DNA from 2 places in the Bacillus thuringiensis genome. Region 1 is predicted to be linked to the other one. Evidence: riboswitches for the same ligand, from Rfam matches in the RefSeq annotation. Region 1 holds a riboswitch; the other holds the start of a gene.

Region 1 (5,171 bases):
TTTGACGGTGGAAATATAGTAGAAGGATTTTTTATTTTGTTCGCACCAATCTTTGTGAATAAAAGATATTTCTGGTTAGTTCCAGCGATACTTGTCGGAAAGTATGCTCTTACAGGAATCATTATTCAATCTTCTCTCGTTTTAATTCCAATGGCATTATATAGCGTATTTACTATCATATGTTGGATTATATTTTTGAGGGTTCAGTCTTACGTTCGTACGCTTGAGATGATGGATAAAGAAATAAAACAGACAGAAAAACTAGCAGCTGTTGGAAAGATGGCAACGGTTATTGGTTATAAGATTAGAAGACCTTTAGCAAACTTAAAAAAACTTGTGAATAAACAAGCAGACAAGCATCCAGAGGATAAAATTTATAGTGATATTATGAAACAAGAAGTAGATCGGATTCATATAATTGCTACAGAACTTAGTGGATTTGAGAACTCTAAATCACTAGAATCAGAAACTCATAACATAGAAGAAATTATCTCTTATGTTATTCGAGTTATGGAAAAGCCTGCGTTAAAACAAGGAGTCAACATACAAGGTATTTACAGTAAAGACTTACCATCAATTACATGTGATGAAAAACGATTAAAACAGGTCTTTTTTAATTTAATTAAAAATGCAATTGAAGCAATGTCAGTTGGCGGAACAATTACGATTAAAGTTACTGTAAAAGATGGAATCATCATTCAAGTGAAAGATGAGGGATGCGGCATTCCGAAAGATAAAATTCCAAAGTTAAATGAAGCCTTTTATACAACGAAAGAAACAGGAACTGGTCTAGGTTTAGTAGTTACAGAAAAAATTATTAAAGACCACAACGGTAAAATGAGTTTTGAAAGTGAAGTTGGGGTTGGAACGACGGTTGAGGTTATGTTACCACTGCATTAAATAGAAAAAACATCACTTCCAAATAAGTGATGTTTTTCTATTTTATCTTGCTATTTGTGGATAGTAAAAATCTCATTTTATCGATAAAGAATGTATGATGTGTTTCTAAGATCAAAATGTTTTTATAAGTTTTTATTATGGATTTTTTGGTAAAAAATTTAGACTATAAAAATTAATTGTTTTTTTCTAAAAAAACTATTTTCTTTTTTGGGTTTTAATGGTATATTCAAAACACGATAAATAAATACCTATTTTTGGCACACTATTCGAAAGGATAGGTCGCAAAGCTAAGAGTCTAAAGTAATGAAAATTACTATGATAGTCTGGTTGCAGTTTGGATTTTCACACATAGTTGTATGTATGAAAATCGAAGAGGCAACCGGATTTTTTATTGTCTCAAAAAGAAAAAATAAATGGGCACACTATTCGAAAGGATAGGTCGCAAAGCTAAGAGTCTAAGGTAATGAAAATTACTATGATAGTCTGGTTGCAGTTTGGATTTTCACACATAGTTGTATGTATGAAAATCGAAGAGGCAACCGGATTTTTTATTGTCTCAAAAAGAAAAAATAAATGGGCACACTATTCGAAAGGATAGGTCGCAAAGCTAAGAGTCTAAGGTAATGAAAATTACTATGATAGTCTGGTTGCAGTTTGGATTTTCACACATGTTGTGATGTATGAAAATCGAAGAGGCAACCAGGCTTTTTATTTTTTAGGAATACACATTATGATTGTAAATTTAGTCGATTAATACATCTAATATTCGAAATATTCGGTACATAGAAAGTGGGGGAGGGAAGTACATTGCAAAATCAAATAGGTAAATTTGGGCGTATACTTCTCGCTGGAGGAATATTATTTACCCAAGTTGGTGTGCTAGATTACTCTGCAACGAAAGTTTATGCGGTTACAAACGACGAGCAAGGACGTTTTATCGTTCATATGGATAAACAAGAAATAAAAGTTGATGAAAATGTAGTATTAAAGATTACAAATACAAATAAACAAGATGCTAATATCGAGCTGAAATTATCTAATGAGCAGCTGTTCAATGAAGCAGAAACGAAAAAAATGAACGAAAACAATAAAGCGATTCAAAGCATTTCAGTAACAGAAGATCACATTGTAAAAATTGAAAAGAATGAGCAAAGTAATTTTATCGGTGACGTATATGTAGTCATTCAAATGAAAAAAGCTGGAGAGTACAAATTTGAACCGATAGTGAAGTTTGAAGGAAATGAAAAGAAAATTGAATCTCCTTCTCTACATGTTGTAGAGAAAAAAGAGGCTTTAAATATAGCTATTTCTGATGAAAATCCAAAGGCTTCAGAGGAAGTTGTGAAAAAAGAAATCAGTGAAAAAGTGAAAGTATCGGAAGAAAATAAAAAACAAGAAATAAATGCTACTAATGCTGAAGTTCCAAAAGAAACGAAGACTTTAGCGAAAGAAAAGGTTAATGAGGAACTCGTACCAAAGGAAAATGAATTAAAAGAGAGCAATAGGATAAACGAAAATAATCAGGAATTACCTGCTATTCAAGCTGAGAAGGTATTAAAGAGCCAATCTCTACTAGCTGCTAGTCCTGTTACAAGTATTCTTAAATATCCAAATGTAAAGGTAATAAATAATAGAACAGGTGAAGGGCCTTCTATCTCGGGTAAATATGCTTTTAGATTTGTTTGGAGCCCACAAGTAACATATGAGGTAAAGGGTAGTAGCAATGACAGAACTGGTCAAAGTCAATATACATTTAGAAATTCAAATAGAGAACAGTACGTATTAGTAAAAAAAGCTGGTGAATATCAAGGGAAATGGATTGATGTCCGTATTAATATTCACTCTATGACAGCTTCATCTGTAGATGTTAAAACACCAATAACTAAAGGTGATGCAAAAAACTTTTTACAATTATATGGGAACGGAAGGTCAGGACAAACTTATAATGCTTCCTTTGAATTTTATGAACACGGAACAAGTAAAAAAGTACCATTAACGGCAATGTGGAATTTCAAAAGGATAAATAGTTATAAAAATGTAACGTTACGTAATGATGGTAGTCATTTAACGAATTTATACGTGTATGATACGAGTTCAATTAGGTATCAAGACAAAGGGAATAATAAAATCGAGTTTTCTGGAACAGCAGGTCCAGTAGCTACTCCAGAAGCAGATATGACAATTACATTTGATAATTTAACAGAATTACCGCTAGAAGTTAGATTAAATGCTTCAGGTGTTAATGTATCATACGACCAATTAGCGATTGCACAAATTGAAATTCCAGCTCCAAGTGTAATAGGAGATATTGTGGAAGATAATTCCCGTCAACTTTCTTATAAGGTATATCAAAATATGCCTGCTCAATCGAAAGAGATTCACTATGCGAAATCTTTTGTATTAGAAAGTGAAGTGAATAAGGATTTTACTGTGAATGATGTTTCCATTCAAGATGTGGAGAGTGGAGATGATGTAAGTAGTTTCTTTGATATTAGCAGGACAAACAATAAAGTCACTGCGGTTGCGAAAGTAAATGCGCTAAAAACAGAAGAATTCAACGGGAAAATTTATGAAATGACAATTACAGGTTCTCCTGTAAAAGGTGCTGATGTAATGAAATATTACAAAGGTGGTTATCTTGAAATACCGGTGTCAGCTAAAAATTATTTAGATGGCGATAAGAATGGACAAGATAGTAATCGAGATGGAATCGCAAAAATAAGGTATAAAGGTATTCCAACTGGGAAACCAGTCCTACAAAAAGTAGTGCAAGGAACAGATTTAACAAAAATGGATATTTCTAAATTTGTGACAGATTTATCTGTAGATACGAATTTGGATGTAGATAAACCAATATCAGTAGTGAAGTTAATCAATATTCCAGATACCAAAACAATAGGGAATCATACTGTAACGGTTGTAATTGAAACGAAGCAAGGTGTACAAGCGGAGATTCAAGTGCCGGTTACTGTCGTTGATGGGACTTTAAAGTTAGTAGACGTACCAAAAGAAATTACATTTGGAGATTTAACAATTCCATCGAAAACAACGACATACGCACCGAAGGCGATTTCAAATCCTTTAAAGGTAACCGATGATCGTGTTAAAAAGCAAAAATGGAGTGTATATGTAAAGGAAATTACACCATTAACTTCAGCGCAAAATGACACATTGACAGGAGCATTGATTTACAAACGAAATGGAAAGGATACACCTTTAAGTACTTCTAGTATAGAAGCATTCTCGTATACTTCTAAAAACGACGAGGAGGTTTCACTAAATTGGAAGGAAAACGAAGGAATTCATTTACAAGTAAAACCAGGGCCGAATGTCAAAGTAAATACTAAATATGCTGGACAGCTAGAATGGACATTAACCGATGCTCCTCTCTAAAAATATATGAAATATATAAATTTTAGAAAGGAGAGAGTAATGAAAAAAATAGTTGGTATTATCGTTTCCACAGTTATATGTGTGCCGTTTCTTATGGCAAATGTAGTAACGGCTACAAGTACGAATTCAAAAGCGGGTATTACATTTTCGAATAGCTATACACCAAATACATCAACTGATCCGACAAAGATAAATACAAAAAAAGAGACAGTTGATAAAAATAAAAATGGAGATAAATATTTACCGAAAACAGGAGGCCAGACACGGGACTTCAAACAATATATAGGATTGTTTTCGATTGTTTTATCTCTATATGTATTCAAAAGAATTAGGGGAAAGCAAGTGTATTCAAAATAAAAAATAGATGAAAACAGAGAAAAGGGGAAGGTACATATGAAACTAGCAAAATTAGCATTAATCGGTGCAGTATCATTAACATCAGTTGCAGCAGTAGGAACTTCAGCATTTGCGGAAGAGAAAGCAAATATGAAATCAAAAACAGATGTAACGTTTATTGAAGATACAAGCACAACAGATCCAAACAATCCAGAAACTCCAAATGAAAAAGTTACACCAGAGAACCCTGGTGACCATGAAAAAGGAACAAAAGGTCCATTAAGTATTAACTACGTTTCTAACTTACACTTCGGCGAGCAAGTTATCTCTGGTAATGATCAAACGTACTTTGCAAAACTGGATAAAGTAAAACAAGCGACTAAAACAGTTGAAGTACCTAACTTCATATCTGTAACAGATAACCGTGGTACAAATGCAGGATGGAAATTAAAAGTAAAGCAAAATGCACAATTTAAAAGTGGTAATAGTGAGTTAACAAATGCAGCTTTAAGCTTAAGTAACCCAGTTGTAAATTCTGTAAC
Region 2 (5,171 bases), 1.7 Mb from region 1:
GAAGTGTAACCTCTACTGGGCTTGTTAATTTTTGATATCCTTCTGGCGCTACTGTTTCATAAACTTTATACGTCCCAGGAGCTAAAGTTTGAGGTACTGAAAAACCTTTTTCGTCCGTTTTCAGTTTTGCAACAACTTCATTTGCACTATTTCGAACTTCAAATTCGGCACCTTTTAGCCCTTTGTTCGGATTCTCAGCATCTATTTTATGAATTGATACTGTACCGTCTTTTGGAGCTTCAGGCGGCGTAATGGTTACTTCTTTTGATGTTAATGTTTTATCATCAAAATGTAATTCTGCTTTATTAGGAATCTTCTTATCTACGTAAGAAGATAAGTCTGCATTATTTTTAATTTTCGCCTTAATACTAAGGTTAATTATCTGGTCTTCATATGACTTATAGTCAAAACTCTCACCAAATGTAAATGTTACTTCACTTCTTTGTTTATCTATATTTAACGTTCCTTTAGAAGTAATATCTTGGCCATTTTGATCATACACCTTTGCCTCTAATACTTCTAAAACATCTTCTAAATCATCACTAATTACCATAGATGTGTATTTAGGAGGATCGTTCGGTATATGTGTACCAACTTGGTATTGAATAACTTGATCCATTTGTGTTAACTGCTCATTCTCTACAAGCTTGCCATTCTCATCAACTATATTTTTTTCAATGCTAGGTGGATTATTGTCACCTGAACCGGATCCTCCCCCACCACTTACAAATACTTGTCCTACTTTTTCTTCAGTTTTAATATTTTTACCTTCTAATTTCACAGTATTTTTATGAGGCTTTGCAGCAGGATTTGTAACCTTTGTTTTATATCTTAAAATATAGCCTTTTGAACTGTCTGGAAATTCAATTGTAAATCCAGTCTTTGTTGCATTAATTTTAATGTTAGATAAATCTGCTGGCTTAATATTTGTTGGTGCATAACCATCTTCAAATACAGCCTCTTCTAATACTACGCTGTCTGTAATTAACTCATGCCCAGGTCCTAATGTATCTGTTAATTTAAGATCTTGCATTTCTGTTCCGGTTGCATTTACATATACAAGCCAATCAGCAATTGAAGGATTTTCTTGATTATAAGAACCCCATTTCAATAAATTTTCCGTATTGGGCTGTGGCTTCGGTCTCTCTGTCGTATTATTTACACTTACTTCTTTATTGACGATTTGACCATCAACGTTAAATTCTAATGGAATTTCTTTAACACCATCATATGCTTCTAGACCAAAGTAGAATTCTACGAATAAAGAACCTTTAATGTTATTCTTTCCTTCTACGTAATCACCCATAGTACATGTTAATAGACCCTTTTTCATCTCACATGTACCAACTGTTTTTCCTTCAGCATCTTTTAAAGGAAAACTCATATTCATAAGGTCTTTTCGAAACTCTTTTGGCATATCAATTGTGAATTGATCTCCACTTTTTATTTTTTCTTTAGCTGACCACTTCACTTCTACTTTCATACCATCTGAGGCTTGATACGGTTCAGATGTCGTGCCATCAGTACGAGAAATATTAATTTCGTCCACTGGACTTTTCATCACAGCAGCTTGAATAACTGGAGCCCACACATTCAGCACTGAAAATAATACTAGAAAAACTAATGAAACCATTGAAATATGCCTTTTAGTACTTTTCATTTGCATAGTTCCCTCCTATTTTTTTATATTTATATAACAAAAAAAGACCGTCCGGTTGCATCAAAAATGTGCAACCAGACGATCTTAGTAACCAATATGTATTACCGTAGACTCTAAGCTTTGCGGCCTATCCTTTCGAATAGTGTGCTAAAAATATCTTTTATTCTTTTTTTGTTTCATTTTCCTCTTAAACCAAATATTACTATACCGTCTAGACGGTTATAATTCAATACTCTATAAAATTGTTCTATTTTTCTAATAAAAAAAACAATTCACCACTACATTAAATAAGTAATGGTGAATTGTTTTCACATTATATAGTTCGTATATTCTATTTATACGAATTAACAATAAGAGCTTGAATCACTTTTTCTCTTAACTCGGGGCTTAGTCTGCCAACCCCTAAATATTCCGAATACCATAATCCATCTGCTGCTAATCTAATAATTGTTGCACATACTGAATCTATCTCATCGTTTTCTATATTCTTTTGCAGTTGCTGAAATGATTGTTGTAATGGCTCAAGTAATTCAGGTTTTAACATGAATGCTGCCATCATACTACTAGACAACTCTTCTGTTCTTCTCTCATTACTTAATCTTTCCTCTACAAAAGAGCGAACCCATCTCCCTTTCCTCTCTGAGTCTTCCGCTACTTTATTGTAAATAGCGCCCTCATAATCCTCTATCCCTCTGACTATCATACCTTCTATTAAAGCTTCTTTATTTGCAAAGTGATACAATAATCCACCTTTACTTACACCCGCCTCTTTTGCCACTGCTTCTAAGGTTAATTTAGCAACCCCTTTACATTGCACAATTTGAGAAGCGGCCGCCAAAATCTTTTGCCGCGTTATGCTGATACTCATTCCTTTTTAAAACCCCATTTCTACTAAATTTATATAAATACGAATCTTATTTTTAATATTGTTGATTACTACTAAGTATTTTCTTTATACAACAAAAGCTTCATTACCTTTGAATTTTTAGTTACTTATTCTATTAAAAATTTCCATATCATTCAATATGATAACATCAAATACACAACATTGACTATACATCTATACTTTCATATTCATTCCTAATATATCCATTAATAAAATTTACCGATTTAGTCCTTCTTATTACTTTATCCCGCTATTTGCCGGACAGTAAGACCCCCACCTCAAAATTCAGCTAAAACAAAGGAGTTAGGCGGGAGGCGGGCTGCCCATAAATGCCCGATTGGTGAGAACTAATAATCAGTGGGGAATGAACAAAATCCCCACTGATTAAAGTTTCACTTTATATACGCAACATGGACAAGTATATTTCATTTATGTTGCTCCTTTTATTTTTCCTAAAAATAATCTTACCTATTTTTTAGACAAAGTCCTCAAAAAAGAAAACCACCTACCCCCTAAAGAATATAGGGAACAGATGGTTTATGTGTTTTATTAGAAAGTAGTGCCTTCTTTTTTATAATATTCTTTTGAAATCTCTTCATAAAATGCGGCTGATGTCGCGTAGAAATAAGGTGCTAACCATAAGAAACCGATTCCTATAGTAAGAATACTTAATATGAACCAGCCTAAGAAACTTAAGCATAGTAAAAAATAATCCATTTTATGTCCATTCATCATATGACGACTCTCAGTAATCGCTTGATTCGCTGTATATTCTGGATGATCATTCAAAATAAAATATGTCATAGAATAAGAAAATGATTTAATAATACCTGGAATAATAAGAAGTAATGTCCATAGAGTCAAGTATACATACATTAGTAAATATGTTAAAAACGACTTCATCAACTTACTTCCATCGCTAAACCATCTAAATATATGACCAATGCGAGCATCAGTCCCACGAATTGCATTTAAAACAAGATAATAGGCACCTATTGTTAATGGACCAATAACAAGCATTACAATAATACTTACTGTAAGTGAATCACTTGCCTCTTCCCAACCCCAAAATATCGAGAAAATACCTGTTGTTAGCATTTCAACAGCTCCAATAAGGATTCCAATTAATAAAGTTGCCCCTACCGCTAATCCCCATCTTCCTTTTAATGCATCAAGTGCTTCTCTTTTCAACTGACTTATCATATATAACCTCCTAATACTATTTGTATTTTTGTATACCATTTACATCAAAAATTCCACATATTCCCCAAAACAGAAGCATATTACCTTTTTTCATGCGTATTGATACATGTTTGCTGTAGTTGTACTAATATATGGATTAAACGACTCTTTTCCCTATAACAAAAAAGCTTGCCCTTCAGACTAGGCAAGCTTTCTCAAATTATTCCTCACTCATTCTCTTCTTATACCAATCCTGCATTCTCTCCGCGTCTTCTACTCTCGTATGCTCTATTTTATAACTAGATGATGCACTAGAAAACTTATACGTACATAAATCCGCTCGGCGCTGGAAATATGATTGTGTCTTCTCCATTGATTGGACATGTCTTCTTCTAATAAGTCCTGTATATTTTCCGACGCTACGATAGACAAGTGTAATTTGTTCTCCGTTAACACTGTAACCATTTGTTTTAAATGTTGCGTATCCAAGTGTAAAGATGAGGATCGCGAGCGGAATTAATGCCCACATGATGAAGTGCTTTTCAGAGTATATACTTATTCCAGTAAGCGGGATTGCTAGCATTGCGAAGAAAATGAAACTATCAATGAGATAGCGGCGCAATGCTGCTTTTGGTAATGAAATAATGTTTGTATTCAGTTCATATGGTAACTGTAAATGTGTGAGTAACTGTTGCACGCGATCTTTTCGAATAATTGGATGCAGTGTAACTTTTTCTTTTTCGTCATCCATTCCCTTACTTTGAATTACTTCTACTTGCACAGCACAATAACCGAATGGTTGGCGTAAAATGCTTTCTTTTATCGTAATACCTTGAATACGGTGCAATTTTAGTACGAGTTCTTTTCTTTCCAGTAACCCTTGCGAAATACGGACTTCATCATTTTTTCGATTTACTGTGAAGTTACCATGTTTTAACGCGTAGCCAATTGTAGATATAACCCACGAAAGAACGAGCAAAATAGCTACCATGAAAATCCAGCCATATATATCATGTTCCATTACATACGACTTTACGCCATTCTCTATCCATTTCGGAATGTACTCATCTACTTGGTGATAGACGAAAAAGATTAAAGAGAATAATAGTCCAAATTGACCAGATGTAACAGATGCTAATAAAATCTCTTTCCAAGTTAATTTATACTCTGTCGCTTGTTTTTCTTCTGTAACAATTTCTTTTTCTACTGTATTTTCTGTTGCTTCGTCTAACGTTCCTTCTGCTTTCACTTCTGGAGTTGGCTCATTTAGCAAAGCAATAAGCTCCGCCGCTTCTTCTGCCGTAATACCAGCTAAGCTAACTTCTGCTTCATCGCCCCCACCAGCTGTTTCAATCTGAATTTTTTTCAAACCGAGCATTTGATAGAGCACGTTAGAACTTGTATTAATCGTTTGAACACGTTCTTTATTTAAGTAGCTCTCCT

What was found. Region 1 has a riboswitch for cyclic di-GMP ahead of AC241_RS23670 (WxL domain-containing protein). Riboswitches for the same ligand answer to the same signal wherever they lie in the genome.
Region 2: another riboswitch for cyclic di-GMP. It lies ahead of AC241_RS05380 (SpaA isopeptide-forming pilin-related protein); the one in region 1 lies ahead of AC241_RS23670 (WxL domain-containing protein).

What each region holds. Positions count from the first base shown of each region.
Region 1 is NZ_CP012099.1:4,580,593-4,585,763, reverse strand. Features, by position in the region: gene AC241_RS23675 (ATP-binding protein) at 1-900, shown strand, start outside; cyclic di-GMP riboswitch class I at 1,147-1,235, shown strand; cyclic di-GMP riboswitch class I at 1,307-1,395, shown strand; cyclic di-GMP riboswitch class I at 1,467-1,555, shown strand; gene AC241_RS23670 (WxL domain-containing protein) at 1,708-4,293, shown strand; gene AC241_RS23665 (EF2685/EF0750 family sortase-dependent surface protein) at 4,333-4,650, shown strand; gene AC241_RS23660 (WxL domain-containing protein) at 4,687-5,171, shown strand, end outside.
Region 2 is NZ_CP012099.1:1,035,109-1,040,279, reverse strand. Features, by position in the region: gene AC241_RS05380 (SpaA isopeptide-forming pilin-related protein) at 1-1,666, opposite strand, end outside; cyclic di-GMP riboswitch class I at 1,727-1,819, opposite strand; gene AC241_RS05375 (TetR/AcrR family transcriptional regulator) at 1,992-2,528, opposite strand; gene AC241_RS05370 (DUF975 family protein) at 3,096-3,749, opposite strand; gene AC241_RS05365 (PH domain-containing protein) at 3,949-5,171, opposite strand, start outside.